3 regions of the Peribacillus phoenicis genome follow, and region 1 is predicted to be linked to each of the others. Evidence: riboswitches for the same ligand, from Rfam matches in the RefSeq annotation. Region 1 holds a riboswitch; each other region holds the start of a gene.

Region 1 (6,445 bases):
CGAAGTATTCCTGTTAATGTATCCGAAGCGAAGAACTCTTGATTCCCAATTTCGGGCTTGGCATGAATGGCTTGACTCGTTTCGATATATAATTTGGAATGAAGGTAGATATGATCTTCAATGATCTGCCGATGCTGCTTCTGCACTAATTCTCTCGCCATACTCTTAATCTCCCCTTTTACTTGATTCGATCCATTACTTTTCATTAGCTGGTTTTGTCCAAGCATCCTGGTAATTCACTAATTCATCTACAGAAACATATGCAGGAATGGTGTTTCCTTTAAACGTTTTTTTGATGAACACTTCCACTTCTTTCGATTGATAAAGCTCCACTAATTTTTGCAACTCAGGACGATCGGCATTACCCTTTTTAACTGCAATGATATTAATATACGGTTTCGCCGTTTTACTTTCATGGAATAAAGAATCTTTTAAAGTAAGGCCCGCTTCGACGGCAAAGTTATTATTGATGGCTGAAGCATCGGCATCATCCAATAGACGCGGTGTATTGCCTGCAGCAACAGGTTGGATTTTCAAGTTTTTCGGATTTTCCTTAATGATTTCCAATGAACCCGATCCATTGAATTCCTCTTTCAATGTAATCAATCCAGCTTCCTGAAGAAGGAGTAGTGCACGGCCAAAGTTTGTTGCTTCATTCGGAACGGCAATCGTAGCGCCATCCGGAAGACTTTTAAGATCTTTATGTTTTTTAGAATAAAGGCCCATAGGTGCAATGACAGTCGACCCGATGGCCTCTAATTTCAGATTTTGGTCTTGAACGAATTCATCGAAGTAAGCGACCGTTTGGAATGAATTGGCATCAATTTCACCTTCACTTAACGCAAGGTTCGGTTGGATATAATCATTGAAAGTGACCAGTTCGATATTAAGCCCTTCCTCTTTCGCTATGTCGACAATGTATTCCCATGTTCTCGTATCCCCGCTGCTGACACCGACTTTCACTGTTTTCACATCATCCGAACCGCCTGATGCACCTTCTTCTTTCCCGCATGCTGCAGACACTATTCCCAATGCCAATACTATGATCGTTAATAAGATTTTCTTCATTTCTCCTACCTCCTGTTATTTTTATCTTCTTCTGATTTTTCTTGAAATAAAATTCCCGGTGGATTGCAATAATTGAACGATGATCACGAGCGCCGCTACTGTGACGACCATCGTCATCGTATCGAACCTTTGATAACCGTAAGCCAAAGCTAGATCCCCGACCCCGCCTGCCCCGACAGCACCTGCCATGGCCGTAGCTCCAACAAGCCCGATAGTCGCTGTTGTAAATGTTAGGATCAACGAACTAAGTCCCTCGGGAATCAAAAAGCGATAAATGATTTGCCATGTCGTCGCACCCATCGCCTGAGCGGCCTCGATGATCCCTTTGTCCACTTCCAACAGGGAGTTCTCAACAAGCCGGGCAATATAAGGAGCCGCGTAAAAGATTAGCGGAACAATGGCCGCATTCATTCCGATTGCACTGCCTACAATCATTCTGGTAAGCGGAATAACTGCTACAAGCAAGATGATGAAAGGAACCGACCGCAATATATTGATGATCGGGTTCAATACATTAAAAATCCATTTATTCTCCAGGATGTGACCCTTTCTTGTAATGACAAGCAGGATACCGAGCGGAAGCCCGATCAATCCGGAAAACACCAATGAAATGGCTACCATATAAAGTGTGTCACCGAAAGCTGTCAACAACTGCTCTGCTGTAATTTCCATTCCCCAAAGCGTATTACCCATTTATCTGCACCTCCTGGACGAGAATCCCCTCATCTTTAATATATTGATAAGCCTTATCCACCTCATTTTTGTTCCCTGTCACTTCGATGATCAAATTCCCGAAAGGCGTTTCCTGAATTTCAGAAATATTGGCTGATAAAACACTTAAATGAACATCATATTTCTTCGAGATCGTTGAAAGTAAAGGAGTACCCGAAGTAGTCCCAATAAAATTAATTTTCCAAATAATCGGGATATGGGATCCTATGCTTTTTAGGAAACTTTGTGGAATTTCGTCATGTATGACCGTTCTCACGAAGTTTTTTGCAATATCCGTTTGCGGCTTCGCAAACACTTCGAAAACCGAACCTTGTTCAACGACGCATCCGCCCTCCATGACCGCTACCTTATTGCAAATTTCCCTGATGACAGACATCTCATGAGTGATTAGCAGAATGGTAATATTGTATTCTTTATTAATTTTCTTTAAGAGCTGCAGAACGGCACTCGTTGTTTGTGGATCCAATGCCGACGTAGCTTCATCACACAATAAGATCGATGGATTTGTAGCCAAAGCTCTCGCAATGCCGATCCGCTGCTTTTGACCTCCCGATAATTGATCCGGATAACTCTTCGCCTTGCTCGATAAGCCAACGAACTCCAACAGCTCGCCTACACGGTTTTTGATTTCCTTAGCCGGAGTTCCCGATAAAACCAGCGGCATGGCAATGTTATCAAAAACAGTCTTGGAGTTTAGCAAGTTGAAATGCTGAAAAATCATCCCGATTTTTTTCTTTTCTACCCGTAATTCCTTCGGGCTTAATTTGATTAAATCCTTGCCCCCAACAATCACCGAACCATCTGAAGGATCTTCAAGCAAGTTAACCAGCCTGATCAACGTACTCTTTCCGGCCCCGCTATAACCGACTACACCGAATATATCCCCCTTTTCCACTGTCAAATTAATGCCCTTCAAAGCCTCGACAGTCTGTTTCTTTGTTTGATAAACCTTTTTAACATTTTGAAACTCAATCATCCAATCTCCCCCCATGTTGTTTATTTGTACGAATTCATTATCCAGTGAGAAGAGCTTTGCAAAGTTTCATAATGATAGGGTTAAATTCGAAACTCACGAGTAATTGCACCAATTCTCCAAATAACCATATACATTTTGAATAAACAAAAGAGGCCTCTTCCGTCGTCAGACAGAAGAGGCCTCTTTTAGACATAAAAAAGAGTAAACTCTTAATTTAATTATCTAAGAAAAGCTCCTTCTTATCTTTCAAACTTTCGTCCGTTGGAATTAGCACAGTATTTTTACAAAAGTAAAAACCCGCTGCCGAGGTATCATAGGGCCAAGTCCCTCCACATCTCTTGATAAGAATTAACGTTATATTTAATTATGTCCTTCACTATATATTCTAATTTCTCTAAAGTCAACCATATTTTTCACCGCTTAAAATATTTTCACAGTATAGTGAATTGATAATTTTTAATTATATTAATATAATTAAAAATTATATTTTATAATGATTTACTCATTCTCCATACAAGGTGTTTTTGACTTTCCTCCCTTATCTTCATCATGCCTGAATTCGTATATAAACGAATCGCCCTTTGATTATCCGGAGAAACCCTTAAATGGTATTCGGATACATTAAATTGCCTGAAAAAGTTTTCTGCGTAGCGAACCAATTCCTTGCCAAGGCCTTTACTGCGGTATTCGGGAATAAGATAAAATAGATCTACATAGCCGATCTCAGTTCCTTCATACTCCCGAATTCGAAGTTCCATTTGTCCAATCGGTACTTGGTCATTTTCAATGATCACCTGTCCCCCAGGAAATTTGCGGACCCTTTCTTCCATTCGTTGCAGATAAGTATTTTCATCTCCAAAGCCAGCTTCAGTTCCAAAACTTACAACAAAGGAATCTTTCCGGAATTTAACGATAGTATCTTTATCTTTGTCCGTATCAATGGTGCGAAAGATCAACTTCATCCACCCCTATCATTTTAGTGAAATAGTTTTCAAGCAAACAAACTCATTTTACTTACGCTCTTTATAAAATTTCATTATTTACTTTTTCAAGCGTCTTATTTCATTTTTTCTGAAAGGATTTTGCCTTAATCCCTATAGGAATGTCCATAATATTAAATTAAAAACAAATGCAATATTGTTGGGAGAGGTCTAGTAATGGGGATTGGGTTGGCACAAACAAATTGATTATAATTTTTGAGTCTAACTTTGCAGGGTATGAATGTTCGAGAGGAATTAGTTTATTCAGCTCTAACTCAACTTTTTCCCAAGCATCCTTTTTCCCTTTCATTTATATTCCAATTATAATAGGTAAGTGGAATACATTTACATGATTATCCATTATAAAAATCATTGGAGGTATTGAAGATGAAAGTTGTTGCAATAGTGGGAAGTATCCGTAAAGAGTCTTACAACCTTAAGCTTGCCAAATATATTCAATCTAGATATCAAGATCGGTTCGATCTCGAAATCTTGAACATTCGGGATTTACCTTTTTATGATCAAGATATTGAAAATGACCCTCCATTAGTTGTAAAAGAATTTAAAAGTAAAGTGGCCGAAGCAGATGCAGTCTTGTGGGTAACACCTGAATACAACGGTACGATTCCAGGAGTATTGGGCAATGCTATCGATTGGTTATCACGTGTCGATAAAGTCTTGATCGGAAAACCATCATGGATCATGGGTGCGTCAATGGGGCAATTAGGAACGGTTAAAGCTCAATTGCATTTGCGTGAAATCTTATTCGCAATAGGCATCTCCTCCCCACTCCTTCCCGGGAATGAAGTATATGTTGGTGCAGTGCATGACAAAATCGATAACGAAGGCAAACTTACACATGAGTCGACTGTCCAGTTTATCGATACGGTCGTCGATAATTTCATTAGCTGGTATAATCATCATACTCGTTAATGCTTTTAAAACAAGAATCCCAGCAGGATTAAACCTGCTGGGATTCTTGTTGCATCATAAAACAAAATTCATCCTCTTCCAGCTTGGAACGCTGGGTATTTTGTCATTCCGCCGTCTGCGAAAAGAGTGATACCCGTTACATAACTGGACTCTGAAGATGCCAGCCATGCAGCAACCGCAGCAATTTCTTCAGGCTTTCCGATATACCCCATCGGAATCATGCTTTCAAGATCCTTCTTCTTTTCGGGATCTTCAAGCTTGTCGGCATTTATTGGTGTGGCGATGGCTCCAGGACCAATGCTGTTTACACGGATCCCTTTTGGTGCATATTCAAGAGCCAGGGTCTCCGTAAGCAGCTTCACCCCGCCCTTGCTTGCCGCATAGTGAACGAATAAAGGCCAGGGTATCATCTCATGTACACTGGACATATTTATAACATTCCCTTTAATGTCGTTCTCGACAAAATACTTGATAGCTTCACGGCAGCCTAAGAAATTTCCCGTTAAGTTGGTATTGATTACCCTATTCCAGTCGCTTAACGGCATCTCGTGAGACGGAACCGGATTTTCAATTCCTGCATTATTGATGAATATATCGAGTTTCCCGAAATTCTTTATCGCTGATTGAACAAGGTTAATCACATCTTCTTCAACGGTGACATCGCCTTTTACTGCAATAGCTTCCCCGCCATTTGTTTTGATTTCCTCCATTACACTATCCGCTTCCTCTGATTTAGTGCGATAATTAACCACGACCTTTGCCTTTTCCTTAGCAAAGCGAATGGCCATCGCTTTTCCTAAACCAGTGGATGAACCGGTTATAACAACGACCTTACCTTCTAAATCTGTATACATATAATCACCCTCCACTTAACTTTTTGCCATTCCGAGCATAATCCCAGCTATGATGATCAAGATAATTCCGATTATGATTCCAATTAGTTGGCGCTTCGTTTTCTTTTCACGTAAAATGATGATCCCGCCAAGAGTTGAGATGACAATGCCCATTTGCGAAAGGGAAAAACTAGTGGCCACTCCCACACGGGGCTGGGATATGAATAAAAACATGTTCCCTGCAGCCCATATCAATCCCGGAATGATATTGCGAATCGTATATTTGTTAAACGGTTTATGTTTAAAAGTCAATAACAGACCGCCTATCACCATCCCTATCGCTTGAGGGAACAACGCTGACCACCCATCAACATCAAAAAGACGGGCCACGACCACATAAACCAAATAACCGAATGTCGAGATGAGGAGAATAACAATTCCTTTCTTCAAGTTTCCCGATTTGCCCTCTTTTGATTCTTTATCCTCCAGTGAGGTCAAGACAATTCCTATAATAATGAAGACTAATGCCAAGACGCCTAAAATGATTGCTTTCATTGTTGACCATTCGTTAAAAACGATGACCCCGAATAAAGTCGTTGAAATGAGCTGCATTCCAGTAGATATCGGCATTGTTTTGGATACTCCCATTAAATCAATGCTCTTAAGCTGATTAGCTTGTCCAACGGCCCAAAACAATCCAGAAACAACTCCGACTCCAAACACCAGCAATGACAACTTAATATCGGCAAAAATATAAACACCTATTGAAAAAATCAATGCGCCAATCGTTGTACCCAGTGTTTGACTATAGGGCCCACCCCCGAGTTTCACATTAAATAAAACGATGCTTCCCCAGAATATTGCCGGCAAGAGAGCTAATAATATATCCATTTTCAACCCCCATATATGTAAGTTCAAAACTA
Region 2 (6,445 bases), 1.5 Mb from region 1:
CTGTACCTAATATTGAACAAACAGAAATTGTTCTTTCCGAGGTATTGGGGTTCAGGAAATCAGGCACATATCCTTCTTCAATTAGGGGGCAAAATCCAATTGTCGTTTACGAGACAGGTGAGGGAGGAACAGGAGCGGAACTTCATATTGAAGAAAGGAATGACATTCCTCGGGAAAGGTTGGGGAGGGGTGGAGTACACCATGTTGCCTTTCGGGTGGATAATGAAGAAGAACTGAGAAAATGGATAGAAAAAATTAGTGAATCAAAATTCGTGAACTCTGGATATGTGGACCGCTTTTATTTTCGTTCACTGTATTTTAGGGAGCCGAATGGCATATTATTTGAACTAGCTACTGATGGACCTGGTTTTGCAGTGGATGAAGCAGAGCAGCACCTAGGTGAGAACCTTGCCCTGCCGCCATTTTTAGAATCAAAAAGAAAGGATATTGAATCGAATTTAAAACCACTGAATACAAAATCAACAAATTAATCAACGGGAAAGGAAGTAATCGGCATGCAAAACCAAAATGCAGGAATACATCATATAACCGCAATTGTAGGCAATCCTCAAGAGAATGTGGATTTTTATGCTGGAGTGCTGGGAATGCGTATGGTGAAGAAAACCGTTAATTTTGATGATCCAGGCACCTATCATTTATATTTCGGAGATGAATCAGGTTCACCGGGCACTATCATCACTTTCTTTCCTTGGCCTGGGGCATACCGAGGGACAATTGGCTCCGGACAAGTGGGGATTACAACATATGCCGTTCCGGAAGGTTCAATGGGCTTCTGGGAAACGCGCTTGGGTAAATTTAATATTGACTTTGAAAAGATCTCACGCTTCGGCGAGGATTATCTGGGATTTCAGGATCCACATGGATTGCAACTTGAACTGGTTGAGCGTAAAGAAGGTAAAAATAGCGAGTGGTCATTCGGCGGTGTACCAGCTGACAAGGCGATCAAGGGATTCGGCGGTGCGGTATTATTGACGTCGAAACCGATCAAAACGATGGAACTATTAGAGGAAGTGATGGGTTTGCAAAAGATGGGGGAAGAGGGTGATTTCATCCGCTTCAAATCCACATCGGACATCGGAAATTTGGTAGATGTTAAAAAAACTGTTTTGCCAAATGGGAAAATCGGAGTGGGAACTGTCCATCATCTTGCATGGCGTGCAAGCGATAATGAAGATCATAAAGAATGGAGGGAGCATATCGCAAACCATGGCTATGGCGTGACACCCTTTACAGACCGCCAATACTTCGATGCCATTTATTTCAGGGAAGATGGAGGCATACTCTTTGAAATTGCCACAGATCCACCTGGCTTTGCTCATGATGAAACGAAGGAAACGATGGGTAGTAAATTAATGCTGCCGCCCTGGCTTGAAGAAAAAAGGGAGATCATGGAAAAAACGTTACTGCCGGCAGTGCCGAGAGTACTAGAGGAGGATAAATGATGAAGCATATTTTTCAAAAAGGAAGTAATCCAGATGCACCGTTGCTTTTGCTTTTACATGGCACTGGAGGAACGGAAACGGATCTCTTGCCATTATCTGAAATGGTTTCACCGGGATCATCCGTACTCAGCGTACGGGGAAATGTACTTGAAAACGGAATGCCCCGTTATTTCCGCCGGCTGGCTGAAGGAGTTTTTGATGAAGAAGATTTGATTTTCCGTACGAAGGAGCTTTATGACTTCTTGGAATCAGCGTCCGGACAATATGACTTCGATCGTGACAGAGTGGTGGCATTAGGTTATTCTAATGGTGCAAACATAGCAGCAAGTTTGATGTTCCATTTTGAAGGGGCATTAAAAGGAGCGATTCTTCATCATCCAATGGTGCCTAGACGCGGGATTGCTTTGCCGTCCCTTTCGGATATACCTGTATTCATTGCTGCAGGTAAAAACGATCCGATTTGCCCGGCAGCAGAAACTGATGAACTTAATCAAATTTTACTGCAAGCTGGTGCTGCGGTGGATGTTCACTGGGAAAATTACGGTCATCAGTTAACACGTTCAGAGGTTGATGCAGCAAGTTCATGGTTTCAAAAGAACTTTTTATAAGAATGGGAGGGATGAAGATGATTTCAGTTAATCCTGAAAGTCTTACTGAACGGGAGAATTATAAGTTTTTGACTGGAAGCATCATACCGAGACCAATAGCCCTGGTTACGACACAATCCGAAACCGGTACAATCAATATAGCTCCGTTCAGTTTTTTTAACATAGTCAGTTCCAATCCTCCTATGATTTCTATTTCTGTTCAACGGAAAGAAGGAGTTTCGAAGGACACTGCCCGAAATGCAATTCAAACAGGTGAATTCGTTGTTCATATCACTGATGAAGATAATGTTGCTGATGCAAATCGAACGGCCAAGGAACTCCCGTCTGACGAAAGTGAATTGGGTCTTACCAATTTCACTCAGGCTGTTAGTGAGAAGGTGTCGGTACCAGGATTGCAAGAAGCGAAGGTACGCTTTGAATGCACATTGGAGCATGCGATACCATTGGCAGGTTCCAAGAATAAACCTGGTTGTGATTTATTGATAGGGAAAATAGTCTGCTATCATATAGAGCAGGAGATTTACCATAATGGCCGGATTGACCAGAATGGGCTAAAACCTGTAGCAAGATTAGCGGGTCATACTTATACAAAACTAGGGGAATTATTTGAAATACAACGACCTTAAGGAATAAGAAAGAAAAAATGGCGTCATCTTTTAAGGTGTCGTCATTTTTTTAAAATTATTCCCGGTTAGCATTATCTGCAATTCTAATACTGTAAGCGACTGTTCCAAAAACAAGTTCATATCTATGCCAAAGGTGCGATGATCGTTTGGATTTTAAAGGAAGTCTTTACAAACCGAAACAAAACTTGACAATTTTTGCATAGATTGATAAAGTTATAAAAAAATAATTTCTTATCCAGAGAGGTGGAGGGACTGGCCCTATGAAACCTCAGCAACAGGTCTGCAATGACACTGTGCTAATTCCAGGGGGTGAAACCTTGATAGATAAGACCGTACGTGTTTATTTGTCAGTAACGCACTCTTTTTTAGAGTGCGTTTTCGTTTTTTCTGGATGCAAGATAAAGGAGAGTAAGAATGGAGAACAAAAGGAATCATGATTTTCAAAGGAAAATGCAGGCACGGCATATAATAATGCTATCGCTTGGCGGGGTGATTGGAACAGGTTTATTCTTAAGTTCGGGTTATACGATTCAACAGGCTGGCCCATTTGGCACCATCCTTTCGTATCTGATTGGGGCATTAGTGGTTTATCTAGTCATGCTATGTCTGGGTGAACTGGCAGTACATATGCCCGAGACAGGTGCGTTTCATAGCTACTCAGCTAAATACATAGGTCCTGGGACAGGGTATACAGTAGCCTGGTTGTATTGGCTAACTTGGACTGTTGCACTAGGTTCGGAATTCACGGCTGCAGGATTGTTGATGCAGAGATGGTTTCCATCAATCAATGTCTGGATATGGAGTGCACTATTTACCATATTGGTCTTGGCATTAAACGCGTGGACCGTTAAATTTTTCGCTGAATCCGAATTCTGGTTTGCGTCTATTAAGGTATTTGCCATTGTAATTTTTATTATTTTGGGAGCAGCGGCAATGCTAGGTTTTATTCCAATAATTCATTCACAATCTGCTCCGTTATTCTCCAATTTTACAAGTGAAGGTTTATTTCCGAATGGTGCTTTTGCCATTCTAATGACGATGCTTGCGGTGAATTTCGCATTCTCTGGAACTGAATTAATCGGAATTGCAGCTGGAGAAACTGTGAATCCAGAAAAAACGATACCAAAGGCAATCCGTATGACATTATGGAGATTGATTATCTTTTTTGTAGGAACCATCGTTGTATTGTCCGCATTATTGCCTATTTCGGATGCAAGCGTATTAGAAAGCCCCTTTGTGGCAGTTCTTGAACGGATTGGTGTGCCATATGCAGCGGATATTATGAACTTTGTTATATTAACTGCCATTTTATCTGCTGCAAACTCAGGACTGTATGCATCATCCAGAATGCTTTGGTCACTTGCAGATAAGGAAACTATATCACCAATATTTGCAAAATTGACAAAACGGGGAGTTCCGCTAAATGCAGTCCTTTTCAGTATGTTGGGCGGCTGCTTAGCCCTGTTCTCGAGTATTATTGCACCGGATACTGTTTACATAGTGCTTGTATCGATTTCTGGTCTAGCCGTGGTTATAGTTTGGATGAGTATTAGCGTGTCACAGTTTCGATTTCGCAGACGATATATAAAAGAAGGAAATTCAGTAAATGACTTGGCTTATCGAACGCCATTATATCCACTCGTACCAATCGTTTCTTTTATGCTATGCCTGGCTTCTTGTATAGGAATTGCATTTGATCCTACACAACGAATTGCACTATATTGTGGCATTCCATTTATTTTGTTTTGCTATGGAAGTTATTATGTGACAAAAACATATAAAGAAAAGAGGAGTAGATCATGAACAATAAAACTAACCCAATTGACGCTATTTTACGAGATCATTCAGTCATGATTTTGGACGGAGCTTTAGCTACAGAGCTAGAGAGGCATGGATGTGATTTGGACGACCCGCTCTGGTCTGCACGTGTATTACTTGAAAATCCAGAAGTGATTTATCAAGTGCATTCTGACTACTTTCGTGCTGGAGCGGACTGTGCGATTACGGCTAGCTACCAAGCCACTGTTGAAGGTTTCGCCCTCCGCGGAATACAAGAAAAAGAGGCTTTGGAGCTAATCCGGAAAACGGTTTTACTCGCAAGAAAAGCAAGAGATGAATTTTGGAAGGAAGAAAACCAAACGCTTAGGCCTAAGCCATTGGTTGCTGCATCTGTTGGCCCTTATGGGGCTTATCTTGCAGATGGTTCGGAGTATATAGGAAACTATGGTGTATCGGATGAAACTTTAACGGCATTTCATCGCTCACGGATATCAGCGTTGATTGAAGCAGGAGCTGACCTTTTAGCATTTGAAACGATTCCTTCCCTGCAAGAAGCAAAAGTATTATATTCATTATTGAAGGATTATCCAGAAGTGTATGCTTGGCTATCCTTTTCATTGAAAAATGAAAAAGCGATAAGTGACGGCACTTTACTCGAAGAGTGTACAAGATTGTTTGGGGACAGTGAGCAAATTGCAGCAATCGGCATCAACTGTGCGCCAGTATCATGTATCACGGAAGCCATCCAGGTGTTGCGCGCAAACACGGATAAACCAATCATTGTTTATCCGAATTCAGGTGAAACATATAATCCAGAAACTAAAACATGGCATGGTCAAGAATCATGTAACAGGCTCGACCTGAAATCTGAAGAATGGCACCATGCAGGGGCGCGTTTAATTGGAGGGTGCTGCAGAACGGCTCCACATCATATCGGAGACATTTCAAGAAAGTGGCGACCTTCCGTGGTGTTATCCTCCTAGCCCTTGTTCTGTTATCAAACTGTTATAAGGTATGTAGGTAGTATATAGAGCCTAACTAAAAGGAACAGGAAGCGTCATAATCAGACGGTTCCTGTTCCTTTTTGAGTTCATTATTCAAATTCGAGTTATCTTATCTCCTAGGCTGTAAAAGAACCGCTGCAAAAACAGTAATAGGAGAAATTAAATCATAATATTTGTGTGCTTGGGAAAACTAAACAAACAATGAATAGAAAGGAGAGTAATGAGTATGAGCCGTGGGAAAAATTTTAATCACAAAGAAAAAGGCCATCCAGGAAATTTACCTAATAATAGAATTAGCGAAGAGAAGGAACACAGCCGGCAGTATGAACAAATCGAGGATATTGTCACACATGAAGCTTTTAAAAATCGGGAAAAAGAAGACGAGATGCCTTAATATATTGATATTTCATGTATATACGGGGGGAAAACCATGAGCTTTTGCTATGGTTTTTTCTTTCATTACTAATACATACCTTGTTGGAAAAGGAAGTAAGCTAAATAATATGCCGACTTTCTTCTATATAAATAATAAAACTTAATTTCTCAGCTCGGGGCATCATTAGTCTTAAGTCACTAAGAGGGATTAGTAAGTATAATCTGCATTGTCATCCAGAAATAAATAAGGGTAACGTCTAAAAAAGGTGAACTTAATTAATCAGAACCGGCTTATCCTAATTGGTTAAAACCCTGGAATTTTACAGTTTTAAATAAACATGCCAGGTAAATCGTGAATATTATAAGAACCTGATGAAGTACGGATCGTTCCCCATATACAAGTCTTAAGCCAATTTCTGCTATGTTTCATTTTGTTTATCGCGGTTTATTTCCACTTCTCGTTTTGCTCTAATAAAAGCGATAAATTGAATCGTCTCCTCTTCAGAAAGAGAGATTCCATCAACGGCTAGCTCCATATTTGGTAAATCCGTTAATTCCATGACTTGAGGTGACTCTGTGGTAATATCTTT
Region 3 (6,445 bases), 1.3 Mb from region 1:
AAAGCCGAATGATATCATTTTAAGTGTGGACGGTAAAAGCGTTGAAGGGCTAAGCTCTTCTGAAGCTGTCCTGAAAATCAGGGGCGAGAAGGGTACGAAAGTGGATCTATCCATCTCAAGAGCTGGTGAGTCGGAACCGATTGAGCTCACCATTAAACGGGACACAATTCCGATTGAGACGGTTTATGCGGAAATGCTTGATGATGGAGTTGCCAAGATTCAAGTCACCAGTTTTTCCGAACATACAGTCCAAGAGCTGAAAACGGCGCTTGAAGAAATGTCCAAGAAGGATATGAAGGGTCTCGTATTGGATTTGCGGGGAAACCCGGGGGGACTGCTTGATCAAGCAATAGAAATGGCAAGCCTGTTCATACCTAATGGGGAAGTGGTCCTTCAAGTTGAGGAGCGCAGCGGGAAAAAACAAGTCTATAAATCGGAGAATGATGGAGAACTGAAAATCCCGGTAGTCGTGTTGATTGATGACGGAAGTGCCAGTGCTTCTGAAATCGTTGCAGCGGCTGTCAGTGAATCTGCGGACATTCCATTGATTGGTGTCAAGTCATTTGGGAAAGGGACAGTGCAGACTGCCGAAGACTTTGAAGATGGATCTAACTTCAAATATACGGCAGCTAAATGGTTGACTCCTGAAGGCAATTGGATTCATAAAAAAGGGATCAAGCCGGATATTACTGTGAAGCTTCCTGGTTATGCCAGCCTTCCGTACATTTCGCCCGATAAGGAATTGAAAGCATCTGATTCTTCGAGTGAAGTGAAAGCTGCTGAAGAGATGCTGAAGGAAGCGGGACATGATCCGGGTAAGGTAGATGGATTCTTTGATGAAGCAACAACGAATGCGGTCACAGCATTCCAAAGGGAACAAAAAATTAAAGAAACTGGCACCATTAAAGATGATACTACCATGAAATTGATGCAGGTCATCCAGGAGAAAATCCTTAAGAATGACACACAAGTGAAAAAGGCGGTAGAAGTATTAAAGAAAGAAATCAATAAATGATTTTGCCCGAATAGCCTGTCAGCGATTATCGTTGGCAGGCTATTTTTGTCGTTTAATGCATAGGATTCCAATATTAGGCAGAGAATAGGGGTAATTTTCCGATGAGGTGAGGTAATGAAAGAAAAGGTATTGTTCATATATCTATTGATCTTGATTCTGGCAGGCTGCACTTATGCCCCTTTACCCAAACAAAATGGAAATGCAGGTACGGAAAAAAAACTAACCAAAGAAGAGAACCAGGAAAGCGTGAAAACATTTCTGTTAATTGGTGTTGATACAAGGGGAGAGGAAAATTCTCGATCAGATGCGATTATACTGGCAAAATATTTTCCTGAGCAGGAAAAACTGAAGCTGGCTTCGATTATGCGTGATAGTTATGTGAAAATCCCCGGGAATAAATCAGGATATAACAAAATAAATGCAGCTTATTATTATGGTGGAAGGGAACTTCTCAAGAAAACCATACAGGAAAACTTTGGTGTCAAGGTCGATCATGTAGCGGTAATTGACTTTCAGGGATTCGTGAAGATGGTCGATTTACTTGCACCTGAGGGGGTAGCGGTGAATGTGGACCAGGAAATCATTGATGATATGAGCATTCAAGCAAGCGTCGGTAAAAATGTTTTACATGGGGAGGAAATATTGAAATATGTCCGTTTTAGACATGACGATGAAAGTGATTTTGGAAGGGTTGAGCGTCAACAAGAAGTAATGGTTCAATTAAAAACAGCGTTTATAAATCAAATCTCGTCCTTCGAAGGGATGGCAGCCCTTCCTAGTATAATCGAACAAGGACTCTCGTACTTGGATACAGATATTGGACTGAAAACAATAATGGAAATGGGTCCAAAAGCCGTCTTCCATACACCGGACACCGTCGAAACCTTAAGGGTTCCAGTGGAAGGAAGCTTTAAAGATGAAATATATCCCCAGTCCGGAGCCGTTTTGGAGATGGACTACACTAAAAATAAGAAGGCACTTCAGGAGTTCTTTTCCAAAAAATAAAAATTGTATTGTGGACCTCGCAAGAATAATCACAAAAACGAGAGGGATACGAAATCCTTCTCGTTTTTTATCATCAATAAAGCAACCTGGATCATTTAACAAAAAGCGGGATGTTTTTAATGAAATCCGGTGTTATGATGCCATTTTCGGTAATGATGCTTGTAATTAGATGATTCGGTGTAACGTCAAAGGCAGGATTGAAAGTCTTCACGTTTTCGGGAGCGATCCTAACACCTTGAATGAAGGTGATTTCCGCTTCATTCCGTTCTTCGATCGGGATGGAAGTGCCGGACTCGAGAGTAAGGTCGAATGTGGTTGATGGAGCGGCCACGTAAAAAGGGATACCAAAGTGCTTGGCTAATATGGCCAATCCCAATGTCCCGATTTTATTGGCTGTATCTCCATTAGCCGCAATTCTGTCGGCACCGACGATAATGCCATTTATTGCTTTCTGGTGAATCGTATGGGCAGCCATATTATCAGAAATTAATGTGACATCCACCCCCGCTTGCATCAATTCCCAAGCAGTCAAACGCGCCCCTTGCAGGACAGGCCTTGTTTCACATGCATACACTTTTAGCGGAAAGTCCTTTTCTTTAGCCAGGTGGAAGGGAGCCAAGGCTGTGCCATACCGAGCCGTGGCAATTCCCCCAGCATTACAATGCGTTAGAATGGAATCTCCTCTAGTGAATAAGGATAAACCATGTTCCCCGATTTTCCTGCACATTTCTTCATCTTCAGCAAAGATGGCTTTAGCCTCCGATACAAGTGCTTCCTTGGCAGTTGAAATGCTTTGCGCAGCTTGCAGGGTAATTTCCATCCTCCTTAACGCCCAAAAAAGGTTGACAGCAGTTGGCCGTGACGAGGCGAGTTTTTCAATATGCCTTGCTACATTTTTCTTGAATTCGGCTAATTCAGTGGTTGTTTCCTGTTTGGCACCAAGTGCAACACCAAATGCTGCTGTCAGTCCAATTGCTGGGGCACCGCGAACTTTTAATGTCAAAATGCTGTCATATACATCATCAACAGAATGAAGTTCAATAAATTCAGTTATGGAAGGCAGGGCTTGTTGATTTAATAATGTAATATGGGAATCAGCCCATTGTACCGAATAAGGTAATGGTGCTAGTTTTGTCATGTGCAGGTCTCCTTTTAAATGGTTGAATAAGATGGCAGTGTACGTTGCTTCAACGCTTCAATTACAGCTGGAACATCCAATTCTTCTCGTTTTTTAATTAAAAAAGCACCAATTTCCAATGTAGCCGTTTTGGCAGCGATCCTTGTTTCTTTATCTTCAATGACATTTAAATCGGCAACATGGGAAAGTCCGATGGTTCGCCGAATCATTTCACAGCCGGCAAAGCCGAATGCATCTTTTTTAAATTTTGTCAGTAAATAAGGCAGATAACCTTTCACATGGCGAAATGGGCTTTTATTTTGGCCTTCCCATAATTCGGAATAAGTTTCTTCAAAGGCATTCCAAAATTCATTAAGGTGTGTGAAAATCTCTTCCTTTCCAGCGCTATTACGTGTGACTGCCTGAAAGAGAAGGTTGGCGGTGTATTGACCAAGGTCAAAACCAACTGGACCATAAAAAGCGAATTCCGGATCGATAACCTTTGTTTCAGTTTTACTTGCAAATATACTTCCAGTATGTAAATCACCATGAAGCAAGGCTTCCTGCTCGGTTTCAAAGCTTTGTTTCAGCTTAGCGACCTCAAGGATCACTTCTTTATCATTCCATATATTTTTGGCGGCATCTGTCAATTCCACCTCGAAATCTCCCGGGAGTTCCTCAAAAAATGGATCCGTGAAAATAAAGACCTCAGTGATTTTGCAGAGTTCGGGATTCGTGAAATGTCGGGCCACTTCCTTTTTCGCAGAGGGTTCTAAATGATAATCGGATGTATAAAATGCCGTTTTCGCAACATATTCACCAATATGCTGAGAAAGCAATGGATATGAATCTCCTTCGATCAATCCTGTTCTAACGATTTTCAAGTGCGATAAATCCTCCATGACCGTGATGGCAAGCTGTTCATCAGAATAATAGACTTGCGGTACGAATTCTGGGCAATAACTTCTGAAATGAATCAACGCATTCGCCTCAATCGCAGCTCTTTTCAATGTCAGCGGCCAGCTTTCGCCAAGTACCTTGGCATAAGGGACCGCTTGTTTAATTATAATTCCTTTATTTGTGACTGTGTCTGTAATATGAAAAACATAATTTAAGTTTCCATCGCCGATTTCTTTACATGTTAAACTTGCATCCGCATTGACCAACCCAAGTTTTTTTGCAAGGGTTATAGCTGTTTCGTTTGTCAATCTCTTAAAATTTGAATGGTTTTGAGTCATTCTTTTCCCCTCCGGATTCAAAATAAGAATAAAAAAGCCTCTTTCATATAGAAAGAGGCAGAAGTTTTGGCTTCGGACCTCTTATCTTCCAGAATATGAATTCTGGTGGAATTAGCACCGTGCTCTGTGGATTTTATAATCCGGCGGTGAATCCGCCCCATTTCACAATGGTATTACAGTCGGTTGCTGGGCTTCATAGGGCCTTTATCCCTCAGCCTGCTCTTGATAAGAGTAAATGTTTTCTGAAATTTTAATCTTCGGGAAAATAATATCAACTTTTTAAATAGTTTGTCAATGGGTAAATTAATAAAAATCAGGACGTCGATCTTCGAATACAGGTATTTTGTTACGTGCATCCGAAACTTTATTGAAGTCCAAGGTGCCTGTCAGGAGTTCGTTTCCTTCTCCGGCTTCACTTATGATATTTCCCCAAGGATCAATAATCAAGGAATGACCGGCAAATATATTATTGACATCAGAGCCTGAGCGATTAACGGCTACAACATAGGCTTGGTTCTCGATGGCACGGCTAATCAATAAGGCTCTCCAGTGATCGAGTCTCGGCTTTGGCCATTCAGCCGTAACGAATAGAACTTCGGCGCCTTTAGCGGTATGGGCTCGCTGCCATTCAGGGAAACGGATGTCATAACAAATGAAACCAGCACATATTTTTTCATCAAGAGTAAATAAACCATCCTTTTCTCCTGGCTTCAGGAAATGATGTTCATCCATTAACTGAAATAAGTGAAGCTTATCATATTCTTTTATGAGATTTCCCTGTTTATCGATGATGATCATGGTGTTATAGATTCCCTTGCTCGTTTTTTTCGCAATGGAACCGCCTACGATGTGAATCTCGTGTTTCCTTGCCTGTGTTTTAAGAAATTCAATCGTTTTTTCGGCCTCTTGATCTGCAATCTCATTTAACCTGCTTAAGTCGTATCCGGTTGTCCAAAGCTCTGGTAAAATGACGATATCGGGTTCCGACCGTGCTGCTTTTTCCAACCATTGTTCCGCAACCTGAAAATTGATATCCGGTTGCCCGAATGCTATATCCATTTGAATACAAGCTATTTTCCACTTCATCGTTTAAAACCCCCATATGTAAAAAATGCTTTACAAGACTATGATAAACATATATCATTTGTGACTAGAATTTCAAGAAATTTCAGAGAAGGTGTATAAATGGTGCAATTCGAAAAATCCAGACAGCTTCAGGACCTGCCTAAGCAGTTTTTTGCCTCACTAGTCGCAAAAGTCAATGCCATCACGGAGCAAGGACATGATGTCATAAATTTAGGTCAGGGAAACCCTGATCAGCCAACACCAGACCATATCGTGAAAAGCTTGCAGTCTGCCGCTGAAAAAACGATTAATCATAAATATTCGCCATTCCGGGGGCATCAATATTTAAAAGATGCTGCTGCCGTCTTTTATGAACGTGAATACGGTGTCAAGCTGGATCCGAAAAGTGAAGTGGCGATTCTCTTCGGGGGAAAGGCAGGTCTTGTCGAACTGCCGCAGTGTTTATTGAATCCGGGTGATACGATTCTTGTTCCGGATCCCGGCTATCCGGATTATCTTTCCGGTGTTGTTTTAGCCCAGGCAAAGACCGAGTTCATGCCCTTGACAGAAGAAAATGATTTTCTTCCAAAATACAGTGACATACATAAAGAAGTACTTGATAAAGCGAAAATGATGTTCTTGAACTATCCGAACAATCCCACAGGTGCTTCTGCAACTGAAAGTTTCTTTGATGAGACCGTCTCTTTTGCAAAAGAGCATTCAATTTGTGTGGTCCACGACTTCGCTTATGGAGCGATAGGATTCGACGGTAAAAAACCGGTAAGCTTTCTCCAGTCAGAGGGAGCGAAGGAAATAGGAATAGAAATATACACACTATCGAAAACATACAATATGGCAGGGTGGAGAGTCGGCTTCGCAGTGGGGAATAAGAGTGTCATAGAAGCTCTTGAACTATTACAAGACCATCTTTATGTGAGTCTATTCCCGGCGATACAAGAAGCTGCGGCAAGCGCTTTGCTTGACTCGCAGAGCTGTGTAGAGCAG

The links. Region 1 has a riboswitch for S-adenosylmethionine ahead of ABC374_RS20520 (methionine ABC transporter ATP-binding protein). Riboswitches for the same ligand answer to the same signal wherever they lie in the genome.
Region 2: it holds a riboswitch for S-adenosylmethionine, as region 1 does, so the genes downstream of both, mmuP (S-methylmethionine permease) here and ABC374_RS20520 (methionine ABC transporter ATP-binding protein) in region 1, are expected to answer to the same signal.
Region 3: it holds a riboswitch for S-adenosylmethionine, as region 1 does, so the genes downstream of both, mtnK (S-methyl-5-thioribose kinase) here and ABC374_RS20520 (methionine ABC transporter ATP-binding protein) in region 1, are expected to answer to the same signal.

The regions. Positions count from the first base shown of each region.
Region 1 covers NZ_JBDFMF010000001.1:4,172,728-4,179,172, forward strand. Annotated here, with positions in the region: gene ABC374_RS20505 (M20 family metallopeptidase) at 1-161, opposite strand, end outside; gene ABC374_RS20510 (MetQ/NlpA family ABC transporter substrate-binding protein) at 196-1,068, opposite strand; gene ABC374_RS20515 (methionine ABC transporter permease) at 1,090-1,740, opposite strand; gene ABC374_RS20520 (methionine ABC transporter ATP-binding protein) at 1,754-2,776, opposite strand; SAM riboswitch class I at 3,013-3,124, opposite strand; gene ABC374_RS20525 (GNAT family N-acetyltransferase) at 3,265-3,732, opposite strand; gene ABC374_RS20530 (NADPH-dependent FMN reductase) at 4,144-4,689, shown strand; gene ABC374_RS20535 (glucose 1-dehydrogenase) at 4,758-5,543, opposite strand; gene ABC374_RS20540 (RhaT/GlcU family sugar-proton symporter) at 5,559-6,413, opposite strand.
Region 2 covers NZ_JBDFMF010000001.1:2,651,665-2,658,109, reverse strand. Annotated here, with positions in the region: gene ABC374_RS12965 (ring-cleaving dioxygenase) at 1-491, shown strand, start outside; gene ABC374_RS12960 (ring-cleaving dioxygenase) at 516-1,463, shown strand; gene ABC374_RS12955 (alpha/beta hydrolase) at 1,463-2,071, shown strand; gene ABC374_RS12950 (flavin reductase family protein) at 2,089-2,697, shown strand; SAM riboswitch class I at 2,926-3,028, shown strand; gene mmuP (S-methylmethionine permease) at 3,112-4,500, shown strand; gene mmuM (homocysteine S-methyltransferase) at 4,497-5,459, shown strand; gene ABC374_RS12935 (hypothetical protein) at 5,707-5,874, shown strand; gene ABC374_RS12930 (helix-turn-helix domain-containing protein) at 6,275-6,445, opposite strand, start outside.
Region 3 covers NZ_JBDFMF010000001.1:2,863,102-2,869,546, reverse strand. Annotated here, with positions in the region: gene ABC374_RS14015 (lmo1851 family serine protease) at 1-1,015, shown strand, start outside; gene ABC374_RS14010 (LCP family protein) at 1,130-2,020, shown strand; gene mtnA (S-methyl-5-thioribose-1-phosphate isomerase) at 2,112-3,158, opposite strand; gene mtnK (S-methyl-5-thioribose kinase) at 3,173-4,375, opposite strand; SAM riboswitch class I at 4,454-4,607, opposite strand; gene ABC374_RS13995 (carbon-nitrogen family hydrolase) at 4,679-5,461, opposite strand; gene ABC374_RS13990 (pyridoxal phosphate-dependent aminotransferase) at 5,561-6,445, shown strand, end outside.